Regions from separate parts of the Cytobacillus sp. FSL R5-0569 genome, predicted to be linked through region 1. Evidence: a T-box and tRNA genes for the amino acid it is inferred to sense, from the RefSeq annotation. Region 1 holds a T-box; the other holds one or more tRNA genes.
What was found. A T-box is a leader RNA that pairs with one kind of tRNA and senses whether it is charged. The one in region 1 lies ahead of proS (proline--tRNA ligase), so its partner is inferred to be a tRNA-Pro.
Positions count from the first base shown of each region.

Region 2: it has a tRNA-Pro gene. The T-box ahead of proS (proline--tRNA ligase) is inferred to sense a tRNA for this amino acid. The anticodon was not compared.

Region 1 is NZ_JBBOWW010000001.1:3,776,562-3,782,603, reverse strand. Features, by position in the region: gene MKX78_RS19150 (PucR family transcriptional regulator) at 1-881, shown strand, start outside; gene ald (alanine dehydrogenase) at 1,057-2,187, shown strand; T-box leader at 2,668-2,879, shown strand; gene proS (proline--tRNA ligase) at 2,938-4,368, shown strand; gene MKX78_RS19135 (sigma-70 family RNA polymerase sigma factor) at 4,449-5,087, shown strand; gene MKX78_RS19130 (ATP-dependent Clp protease proteolytic subunit) at 5,112-5,696, shown strand; gene MKX78_RS19125 (hypothetical protein) at 5,789-6,042, shown strand, end outside.
Region 2 is NZ_JBBOWW010000001.1:96,332-102,373, reverse strand. Features, by position in the region: rRNA gene MKX78_RS00530 (23S ribosomal RNA) at 1-2,144, opposite strand, end outside; tRNA gene MKX78_RS00525 (tRNA-Ala) at 2,404-2,479, opposite strand; tRNA gene MKX78_RS00520 (tRNA-Ile) at 2,495-2,571, opposite strand; rRNA gene MKX78_RS00515 (16S ribosomal RNA) at 2,671-4,219, opposite strand; tRNA gene MKX78_RS00510 (tRNA-Ala) at 4,403-4,478, opposite strand; tRNA gene MKX78_RS00505 (tRNA-Pro) at 4,496-4,572, opposite strand; tRNA gene MKX78_RS00500 (tRNA-Arg) at 4,577-4,653, opposite strand; tRNA gene MKX78_RS00495 (tRNA-Leu) at 4,663-4,751, opposite strand; tRNA gene MKX78_RS00490 (tRNA-Gly) at 4,758-4,832, opposite strand; tRNA gene MKX78_RS00485 (tRNA-Leu) at 4,851-4,935, opposite strand; tRNA gene MKX78_RS00480 (tRNA-Lys) at 4,945-5,020, opposite strand; tRNA gene MKX78_RS00475 (tRNA-Thr) at 5,028-5,103, opposite strand; tRNA gene MKX78_RS00470 (tRNA-Val) at 5,121-5,196, opposite strand; rRNA gene rrf (5S ribosomal RNA) at 5,206-5,322, opposite strand; rRNA gene MKX78_RS00460 (23S ribosomal RNA) at 5,398-6,042, opposite strand, start outside.

The DNA.
Region 1 (6,042 bases):
TTACAGCAGAAGATATGTATTTACTAAAACTGGCTGCTCAATCGGCAAGAATTGAATTGTTGAAGCTTTATCGTCAAAAAAAGAAAAGAGAAGAAAGCTATCAGGATTTTTTCTGGCAGTTGTTAACTGGCAGATATCCCAAGCATGCAGAAGTAGTAGACAAGTTAGATGATTTTCATATCAAACCATCTCTACACTCTGCTGTCATTATTTTTCGTTTTATTGACGATATAGACATGCAAACAGAACAAAGCATGATTTATCTTATTTCAACGAGCCAAAAAATCCATATGACTTTTTATGCAACGATGGGTAATGATTTTATCTTACTAGCATCTCCGCCATCTACACAGGCAAATGAAACAGATTTATCTGAGTTTGTACAGTTTGTTATCAATCAAATGTATGTAAGGTTTGAAATTGATCATATCATTAGTGGCAGCAGTAGTTTGAAATTGACCTATGACCATGTTGAAGATCGCTATTCAGAATGCTTAGAAGTACTTCGTTTAAAATCACAATATCCGAAAGAAATGCAAGAAATCTATACTTATCACCAATTAGGTGTCTTTAAATATTTGGATGCCATTCTTGATATAAGAAGCCGTGATGCATATGAACATCCCGTCATCCAACGTTTAATTGATTATGACCATGCTCATCGAACGGAGCTATTAATGACGCTAGAGGCCTTTATTTTAAATGATAGCAATGTAAATGACGCTGCTAAAGTCCTGCATGTTCACGTTAATACATTAAATTATCGTTTGAAGAGAATTACAGAACTCACTCATGTGAACTTTAAAAGTACACATGAGAAATTTTCCTTGTATTTAGAACTGCAAATCCGCAAATACATAGAAAAAAAGCATCGTTTGTGAAATTACACAAATGATGCTTTTTCATTTTTCAAATATAAACAAAGTCATTTCAACATTCTATTATTATACTGACAATAGGGAAACATAAAATTGTCATTTATTATTTGACAATTTATTCTATGCAATTTATTCATACTTAAAAATTAATATAATAAATGGAAGGGGCCAAAAGGATATGATTATCGGCGTACCTAAAGAGATTAAAAACAACGAGAACCGTGTAGCAATGACACCAGCGGGGGTAGATGCATTAGTAAAAGCTGGACATGAAGTACTTATTGAAACGACTGCAGGACTCGGAAGTGGATTTCAAGATCAAGATTACGAGTTAACAGGCGCGAAAATCGTAGGCACGGCAAAAGAAGCATGGGCAGCGGAGATGGTAATGAAGGTAAAAGAACCGCTACCAACTGAATATGACTATTTCCGTAAAGGCCTAGTATTGTTTACTTATTTGCATTTAGCAGCAGAACCAGAATTGGCAGATGCGCTAGTGAAAAGTGGAGTAACGGCTATTGCATATGAAACAGTTGAAGTGAACCGTACACTTCCATTATTAACACCAATGAGTGAAGTTGCCGGTAGAATGGCTACACAAGTTGGAGCGCAATTCTTACAAAAAACAAACGGTGGCCAAGGAATATTACTTGCAGGTGTGCCAGGTGTATCTCGAGGAAAAGTGACGATTATTGGTGGGGGCGTTGTGGGTATTAATGCTGCGAAAATGGCCATTGGTCTTGGTGCAGATGTAACAATCATTGATTTAAGCCCTGAAAGACTTCGTCAACTTGATGATATTTTCGGTAATAGCATTCAAACATTAATGTCTAATCCATTAAATATTGCTGAATCTGTAAAAGAAGCTGACCTTGTAATTGGTGCTGTACTCATTCCAGGAGCAAAAGCGCCAAAATTAGTAACAGAAGAAATGATTCAAACGATGAAACCTGGTGCAGTCGTTATCGACGTTGCGGTTGACCAAGGTGGTATTCTTGAAACGGTTGATCATGTAACTACACATGATGATCCAACATATATTAAACATGGTGTTGTGCATTATGCTGTGGCAAACATGCCAGGTGCCGTGCCAAGAACATCAACAATCGCATTAACGAATGTAACAATTCCTTATGCATTACAAATAGCGACTAAAGGTGCACATCTAGCTGTTGAACAAAACCCAGCATTGAAATTAGGGGTAAACGTAGTAAATGGGCATGTAACGTATGAAGCAGTCGCAAGGGACTTAGGTTATGATTATGTTCAAGTCGATGCAGCATTCGCAAATGAAGAAATAACAAACTAATGATACTTTCTCCTACCTCTTAATAGGGGTAGGTTTTTTTACTTTTTGGATGATATATTAGACGATGTATGAATTTGTAGGAGTAGTTCAGTTGATACTAAATCATGTTGAACGCGATTTTCTTATAGCCTTCATTTAGTATTCTTTGCTATGATGGTTAACGTATCTTCAGGAGCCCCTTTACCATTCAAGGATTTAATAGGGCTGTATTTTTCTAGTTACACATATAGGGGATAATCGAATTCCTTCAAAATATTAAAATAGAAAAATGGATTGTATTCTTTGTACGGAAAGGTTTATCTTTTCACATTCTGTTATTGATCATCTTATTTTTTTGCCTCTTCTTGTGTACCAATTAGTCTAGTAATAGAAAAAAGGTCACTTGAGAGGGCTAAAAAGAGAAGTAAAAAGCCATTAGACCAAGAGCCTTCAATCAAAATTTGACATTTTTCATTAAACTCTATATAATCTTCAAAAAATAGTTAATCGTTGATGAGGAATAGTAAGTTTTCATCATTATTTTCAGAGAAGGTATCCGTTTGTGCTGTAAGATATCTATTAATGAAAAGCTGAACCTGCCCTCTGAGTACATATTCTTTAGAATATGCGGTTTACTTGTTGAACCGTTATCAATAAGAGTGCAAAGCTTTGCTTTGAAATAGGGTGGTACCACCAGTCATTGGGTCCCTATTTGAAAGCAGGGCTTTTTTGTGTCTTTGAAAGAATAAAAATTAAAAATGAGGTGTCAATATGGGTAAGCAGTTTGTGAAAGAAATAACATCAATGAATGAAGATTTTCCACAATGGTATACAGATGTCGTAAAGAAAGCTGATTTAGTCGATTATTCGAGTGTGAGAGGTTCAATGATTATTCGTCCATATGGTTACGCCCTTTGGGAGAACATTAAATCAGCACTTGATCAAAAGATAAAAGAAACTGGGCATGAAAATGTTTATATGCCTCTATTTATACCTGAGAGCCTTCTTCAGAAAGAAAAAGATCATATTGAAGGATTTGCCCCAGAAGTCGCTTGGGTAACTCATGGTGGGGAAGATGAGCTTGCTGAGAGACTTTGTGTGCGCCCGACATCAGAAGTACTATTCGGAGAACATTATAAAAATATTATTCACTCTTATCGTGATTTACCAAAGCTTTATAATCAATGGTCAAATGTTGTTCGATGGGAGAAAACAACAAGACCATTTTTACGAACGTTGGAGTTTTTATGGCAAGAGGGCCATACTTGTCATGCGACGGATGAAGAAGCGTTAGAAGAAACAGTAAAGATGCTAGAAGTCTATGCAGATATTTGTGAAAATCTTTTAGCTATCCCTGTTGTTAAAGGCAAGAAAACGGAAAAAGAAAAGTTTGCTGGCGCTAAATTAACTTATACAATTGAAAGTTTAATGCATGATGGTAAAGCGCTACAATCAGGGACATCTCATCATTTAGGAGATGGCTTTGCAAAGGCATTTGGGATTCAATTTACCGACCAAGATGGAAAAGAGCAGTATGTGCAGCAAACTTCTTGGGGATTCACAACCAGAATTATCGGTGCGATGATTATGGTCCACGGTGATGACAGAGGTTTAGTAATTCCGCCAAAGGTTGCCCCAAAGCAGGTAATGATTGTTCCTATTGCGCAACATAAGGGTTGCGTATTAGATTTTGCCTATGATTTAAAAGAAAGACTAAGTAAAGTAGCGCGCGTAGATATTGATGCAAGTGATAAAAAGCCAGGTTGGAAATTTAATGAATATGAAATGAAGGGTGTGCCCATTCGCTTAGAAGTAGGTCCTAAAGATATTGAAAAGGGCCAAGTCGTACTTGCAAGAAGAGATACAGGGGAGAAAATGGTCACTCCATTAGAAAATCTAGAAGAAACAATTGTTCAACTCTTAGAAAAGGTTCAAACTTCACTTTATCATAAGGCAAAAGAACATCGCAACGAACATACGTATGAAGCATATACTTATGAAGAGTTTAAGCAGATATTTAATGAAAAACAAGGATTCGTCAAAGCGATGTGGTGTGGCAATCAAGCATGCGAAGAGAAAATAAAAGAAGACACAAGTGTGACTTCCCGATGTATGCCATTTGATGAAACGGCGATTGCTAAAGCGTGTATTTGCTGTAAAGAAGAAGCACAGCATCTTGTCTATTGGGCTAAAGCTTATTAAGAAAAAAATTTTATTGACCCATATCTTTTTTTCACTTATAGCCGTTTAAGTAATAGAAAGTGTGAAGGGGTGAAGGAACAATGCAGAAGGAGCAGATGGTAAGCAGGTCAGCAACGTTAGATTTGATTGCGAAAAAGTATTATCGAGACTTAGTAAGCTATTGCACCTTTCTTTGCCAAAATGAGTGGGATGGAGAGGACATAGCGCAAGAAACCATCTTGAAGGCAATGAAGTATAACGAGGCTAAATTAACACGAGCTTTGTTAAAGAAAATTGCTTATCATCAATGGATCGATGTGGTTAGAAAAAAGAAAAAAGAGCAATTAACAGAAAATCATGTTGATATCGAAACAAGAAATCATCATTTGACAGAAACAATTGAATTATTATTAGAGAAATTAACTGTGCAACAGGCGCTAGCTTTTTCATTAAAAGAAGCGTTTTTATTTAAGAATAGTGAAATTGCAGAGATGTTAAATATGAAAGAAGCCTCTGTTAAGAGTTTATTGCATCGAGCAAGAAGACGTTTAGGAACAGATATGAAAGAATTAAATCAGCAATGGGATGAGCCGGTCGAGAGAAAAATCTTTCAAGTTTTCCATCGTGCATTTGAGCATCAACATCCCACTGAGCTTATCAAATTACTGCCAATAATTAATCATTATAGTACTTCCAAGCAAAGCACCCCTTCAAATGCTTTCAATATGATGGCAGCTTAATGCTTGCCTTTTGGAGGTTTCCTAATGAGTACAATACCTTATGTAATTGAACAAACGGCTAAAGGTGAACGGTCCTATGACATTTATTCAAGACTATTGAGAGATCGGATTATTATGATTGGTGAAGAAATCAATGATCATATGGCGAATAATATTGTTGCTCAAATACTATTTTTAGCTGCAGAAGATGAGAAAAAAGATATTTCACTCTATATTAATAGTCCTGGAGGATCAACAACAGCGGGCTTTGCTATTTTAGATACACTCGACTATGTTAGGTGTGATATTCGCACTATCTGTACAGGGATGGCTGCCTCATTTGGTGCACTACTGCTTCTATCTGGCACGAAAGGAAAACGATTTGTGCTTCCTCATAGCGAAGTAATGATTCATCAGCCCTTAGGTGGTGCAAGAGGGCAAGCGACAGATATTGAGATCTCTGCAAGGAGGATATTAAAGCTAAAAGACGTAACCAACCAAATGATTGCCGAGAAAACAAATCAACCATTAGACAAGGTGAAGTTGGATACAGAACGTGATTATTTTATGAGCGCACAAGAAGCGGTGGATTATGGAATCGCGGATGCTATTTTAACGAAGAGTGAATGATAATAACTCACATTAAGCCCACGCTTAATTGATGATAGATGCATATGTAATAGGGAAGGTACCCAGCTTTTAATTAAAGGAGGTAATCCCTAGTGCATTATTATTATCGACATCCTGGTGTTGCGGATGAACGCTTTTTTCCCTTTTTGGCGGCGCCATTTGTTGGCGGTTTTCTTGGAGGATTAGCGGGAGGGGCGTTAGCCGCACCGCTGTTCTTTAGACCTAGGCCGTGTTTTGGAGGACCTTGTCCACCATATGGATACGGTTACGGCCCCGGCCCTGTTCCATATGGCAATCAAGGTTTTGGTGGCTACCAAAATCCCTATGCTGGCAATCCCAATCTTTA
Region 2 (6,042 bases), 3.7 Mb from region 1:
CAAGCTGTACCAAAATTCAATATCAGGCTACAGTAAAGCTCCACGGGGTCTTTCCGTCCTGTCGCGGGTAACCTGCATCTTCACAGGTACTATAATTTCACCGAGTCTCTCGTTGAGACAGTGCCCAGATCGTTACGCCTTTCGTGCGGGTCGGAACTTACCCGACAAGGAATTTCGCTACCTTAGGACCGTTATAGTTACGGCCGCCGTTTACTGGGGCTTCGATTCAAAGCTTCGCGTGAGCTAACCTCTCCTCTTAACCTTCCAGCACCGGGCAGGCGTCAGCCCCTATACTTCGCCTTGCGGCTTCGCAGAGACCTGTGTTTTTGCTAAACAGTCGCCTGGGCCTATTCACTGCGGCTCATCAAGGCTTTAACACCCTAATGAGCACCCCTTCTCCCGAAGTTACGGGGTCATTTTGCCGAGTTCCTTAACGAGAGTTCTCTCGCTCACCTTAGGATTCTCTCCTCGCCTACCTGTGTCGGTTTGCGGTACGGGCACCTTATTCCTCGCTAGAGGCTTTTCTTGGCAGTGTGGAATCAAGAACTTCGGTACTAAATTTCCCTCGCTATCACAGCTCAAGGTATGTGACCATGGGATTTGCCTCATGGTCCCTCTAACTGCTTAGACGCACATCCAATAGTGCGCTTACCCTATCCTCCTGCGTCCCCCCATCACTCAAACAGAATACGGTGGTACAGGAATATCAACCTGTTGTCCATCGCCTACGCTTTTCAGCCTCGGCTTAGGTCCCGACTAACCCTGAGCGGACGAGCCTTCCTCAGGAAACCTTAGGCATTCGGTGGATGGGATTCTCACCCATCTTTCGCTACTCATACCGGCATTCTCACTTCTAAGCGCTCCACCAGTCCTTACGGTCTAGCTTCAACGCCCTTAGAACGCTCTCCTACCACTGAACATCAACGATGTTCAATCCACAGCTTCGGTGATACGTTTAGCCCCGGTACATTTTCGGCGCGGAGTCACTCGACCAGTGAGCTATTACGCACTCTTTAAATGGTGGCTGCTTCTAAGCCAACATCCTGGTTGTCTAAGCAACTCCACATCCTTTTCCACTTAACGTATACTTTGGGACCTTAGCTGGTGGTCTGGGCTGTTTCCCTCTTGACTACGGATCTTATCACTCGCAGTCTGACTCCCATGGATAAATCTTTGGCATTCGGAGTTTGTCTGAATTCGGTAACCCGATGAGGGCCCCTAGTCCAAACAGTGCTCTACCTCCAAGATTCTTACGCATGAGGCTAGCCCTAAAGCTATTTCGGAGAGAACCAGCTATCTCCAAGTTCGATTGGAATTTCTCCGCTACCCACACCTCATCCCCGCACTTTTCAACGTACGTGGGTTCGGGCCTCCATCCAGTGTTACCTGGACTTCACCCTGGACATGGGTAGATCACCTGGTTTCGGGTCTACGACCACATACTCATTCGCCCTATTCAGACTCGCTTTCGCTACGGCTCCGTCTGTCCAACTTAACCTCGCATGTAATCGTAACTCGCCGGTTCATTCTACAAAAGGCACGCTATCACCCATTAACGGGCTCTAACTACTTGTAGGCACACGGTTTCAGGATCTCTTTCACTCCCCTTCCGGGGTGCTTTTCACCTTTCCCTCACGGTACTGGTTCACTATCGGTCACTAGGGAGTATTTAGCCTTGGGAGATGGTCCTCCCTGCTTCCGACGGGATTTCTCGTGTCCCGCCGTACTCAGGATCCACTCTGGAGGGAACGAAGTTTCAACTACAGGGCTTTTACCTCCTATGGCGGGCCTTTCCAGACCTCTTCGTCTATCTCGTTCCTTTGTAACTCCGTATAGAATGTCCTACAACCCCAAGAGGCAAGCCTCTTGGTTTGGGCTAATCCCGTTTCGCTCGCCGCTACTCAGGGAATCGCGTTTGCTTTCTCTTCCTCCGGGTACTTAGATGTTTCAGTTCCCCGGGTCTGCCTTCCATACCCTATGTATTCAGGTATGGATCCTATCCCATAACGGATAGGGGGTTTCCCCATTCGGAAATCTCCGGATCAAAGCTTACTTACAGCTCCCCGAAGCATATCGGTGTTAGTCCCGTCCTTCATCGGCTCCTAGTGCCAAGGCATTCACCGTGCGCCCTTATTAACTTAACCATTGTTCGGCTTGCGATAAGCTACGCATTTCGGCGTCAGCTCACTCGTCAACATCCTCATGTGCACAAGACGCACACTCCGGTGTTTCCTCGCTCGCTTCCTTGAACTGCTTGCTTCTCACAACCCTCTCGGTTGTGTTTATTAAAAAAGTTTAGTATTTTAAATCAATCTATAATATATAGAGAGAAAAAATAACTAAGGTGGCGATTACTCGGTAATCTTCTTCATTACATTATCTAGTTTTCAAAGAACAATTTGTTGGTGGAGCCTAGCGGGATCGAACCGCTGACCTCCTGCGTGCAAAGCAGGCGCTCTCCCAGCTGAGCTAAGGCCCCGTATTAAAGTTAAAATGGTGGGCCTAAATGGACTTGAACCATCGACCTCACGCTTATCAGGCGTGCGCTCTAACCAGCTGAGCTATAGGCCCACATAACTTCACGGTAAAGTATTTAATCATATCAAAGAGATTGCACTCTCAAAACTGAACGAACAGTCTAACATCAAGTTAATTCCGTATATTCCTTAGAAAGGAGGTGATCCAGCCGCACCTTCCGATACGGCTACCTTGTTACGACTTCACCCCAATCATCTGTCCCACCTTAGGCGGCTGGCTCCAAAAGGTTACCCCACCGACTTCGGGTGTTACAAACTCTCGTGGTGTGACGGGCGGTGTGTACAAGGCCCGGGAACGTATTCACCGCGGCATGCTGATCCGCGATTACTAGCGATTCCGGCTTCATGTAGGCGAGTTGCAGCCTACAATCCGAACTGAGAATGGTTTTATGGGATTGGCTAAACCTCGCGGTCTTGCAGCCCTTTGTACCATCCATTGTAGCACGTGTGTAGCCCAGGTCATAAGGGGCATGATGATTTGACGTCATCCCCACCTTCCTCCGGTTTGTCACCGGCAGTCACCTTAGAGTGCCCAACTGAATGCTGGCAACTAAGATCAAGGGTTGCGCTCGTTGCGGGACTTAACCCAACATCTCACGACACGAGCTGACGACAACCATGCACCACCTGTCACTCTGTCCCCCGAAGGGGAAAGTCCTATCTCTAGGATTGTCAGAGGATGTCAAGACCTGGTAAGGTTCTTCGCGTTGCTTCGAATTAAACCACATGCTCCACCGCTTGTGCGGGCCCCCGTCAATTCCTTTGAGTTTCAACCTTGCGGTCGTACTCCCCAGGCGGAGTGCTTAATGCGTTTGCTGCAGCACTAAAGGGCGGAAACCCTCTAACACTTAGCACTCATCGTTTACGGCGTGGACTACCAGGGTATCTAATCCTGTTTGCTCCCCACGCTTTCGCGCCTCAGCGTCAGTTACAGACCAGAAAGTCGCCTTCGCCACTGGTGTTCCTCCAAATCTCTACGCATTTCACCGCTACACTTGGAATTCCACTTTCCTCTTCTGCACTCAAGTTCCCCAGTTTCCAATGACCCTCCACGGTTGAGCCGTGGGCTTTCACATCAGACTTAAGGAACCGCCTGCGCGCGCTTTACGCCCAATAATTCCGGACAACGCTTGCCACCTACGTATTACCGCGGCTGCTGGCACGTAGTTAGCCGTGGCTTTCTGGTTAGGTACCGTCAAGGTACCGGCAGTTACTCCGATACTTGTTCTTCCCTAACAACAGAGTTTTACGATCCGAAAACCTTCATCACTCACGCGGCGTTGCTCCGTCAGACTTTCGTCCATTGCGGAAGATTCCCTACTGCTGCCTCCCGTAGGAGTCTGGGCCGTGTCTCAGTCCCAGTGTGGCCGATCACCCTCTCAGGTCGGCTACGCATCGTCGCCTTGGTGAGCCGTTACCTCACCAACTAGCTAATGCGCCGCGGGCCCATCTGTAAGTGATAGCAGAACCATCTTTCAATCTAATTATATGTATAAATAGATATTATCCGGTATTAGCCCCGGTTTCCCGGAGTTATCCCAGTCTTACAGGCAGGTTGCCCACGTGTTACTCACCCGTCCGCCGCTAATCTTTGGGAGCAAGCTCCCTCAGATTCGCTCGACTTGCATGTATTAGGCACGCCGCCAGCGTTCGTCCTGAGCCAGGATCAAACTCTCCAATAAAGTGTTTGATTAGCTCATTTGCACCTATGGTGCTTTGTTGCTGATAAATCAGCTTTTTTAGAATTACGCTTGACGTTTTACGTTCGTTCAGTTTTCAAAGAACAATCTCATTCGCTTTAGAAGCGACTTTATAATCATACAACATCTTAACTTGTTATGTCAATAACTTTTTTAAAATGTTTTTGGTGGAGCCTAGCGGGATCGAACCGCTGACCTCCTGCGTGCAAAGCAGGCGCTCTCCCAGCTGAGCTAAGGCCCCAAAAAGAGTAATAAAAATGGTCGGGAAGACAGGATTCGAACCTGCGACCCCTTGGTCCCAAACCAAGTGCTCTACCAAGCTGAGCTACTTCCCGTTTATGGCGCGCCCGAGAGGAGTCGAACCCCTAACCTTTTGATCCGTAGTCAAACGCTCTATCCAATTGAGCTACGGGCGCATCAATAAGTGGTGCCGAGGACCGGAATCGAACCGGTACGGTAGTCACCTACCGCAGGATTTTAAGTCCTGTGCGTCTGCCAGTTCCGCCACCCCGGCACTTATTGGAGCGGAAGACGGGATTCGAACCCGCGACCCTCACCTTGGCAAGGTGATGTTCTACCACTGAACTACTTCCGCAAATATTCAAAATAAAAATGGTGCGGGTGAAGGGAGTCGAACCCCCACGCCTTGCGGCGCCAGATCCTAAGTCTGGTGCGTCTGCCAATTCCGCCACACCCGCATATATAAATGGTGAGCCATGAAGGACTCGAACCTTCGACCCTCTGATTAAAAGTCAGATGCTCTACCAACTGAGCTAATGGCTCGTACAAGTGGTGCCGGCCAGAGGACTTGAACCCCCAACCTACTGATTACAAGTCAGTTGCTCTACCAATTGAGCTAGGCCGGCAAATAAACACAAAAAAATGGTGGAGGATGACGGGATCGAACCGCCGACCCTCTGCTTGTAAGGCAGATGCTCTCCCAGCTGAGCTAATCCTCCAATATGTATGCCCGGCAACGTCCTACTCTCACAAGGGGACAGCCCCTAACTACCATCGGCGCTGAGAAGCTTAACTTCCGTGTTCGGTATGGGAACGGGTGTGACCTTCTCGCTATCGCCACCGGACTATGAAATTGTAAGGGAATCGTTCCCTCAAAACTAGGTAATGTTGAAGAAGATATTTATTGAGTAATCGCCTGTTTGGTTAAGTCCTCGATCGATTAGTATTAGTCAGCTACATGTGTCGCCACACTTCCACCTCTAACCTATCAACCTGATCATCTTTCAGGGATCTTACTAGCTTGCGCTATGGGAAATCTCATCTCGAGGGGGGCTTCATGCTTAGATGCTTTCAGCACTTATCCCTTCCGCACATAGCTACCCAGCGATGCCTTTGGCAAGACAACTGGTACACCAGCGGTGCGTCCATCCCGGTCCTCTCGTACTAAGGACAGCTCCTCTCAAATTTCCTGCGCCCACGACGGATAGGGACCGAACTGTCTCACGACGTTCTGAACCCAGCTCGCGTACCGCTTTAATGGGCGAACAGCCCAACCCTTGGGACCGACTACAGCCCCAGGATGCGATGAGCCGACATCGAGGTGCCAAACCTCCCCGTCGATGTGGACTCTTGGGGGAGATAAGCCTGTTATCCCCGGGGTAGCTTTTATCCGTTGAGCGATGGCCCTTCCATGCGGAACCACCGGATCACTAAGCCCGACTTTCGTCCCTGCTCGACTTGTAGGTCTCGCAGTCAAGCTCCCTTGTGCCTTTACACTCTACGAATGATTTCCAACCATTCTGAGGGAACCTTTGGGCGCCTCCGTTACTCTTTAGGAGGCGACC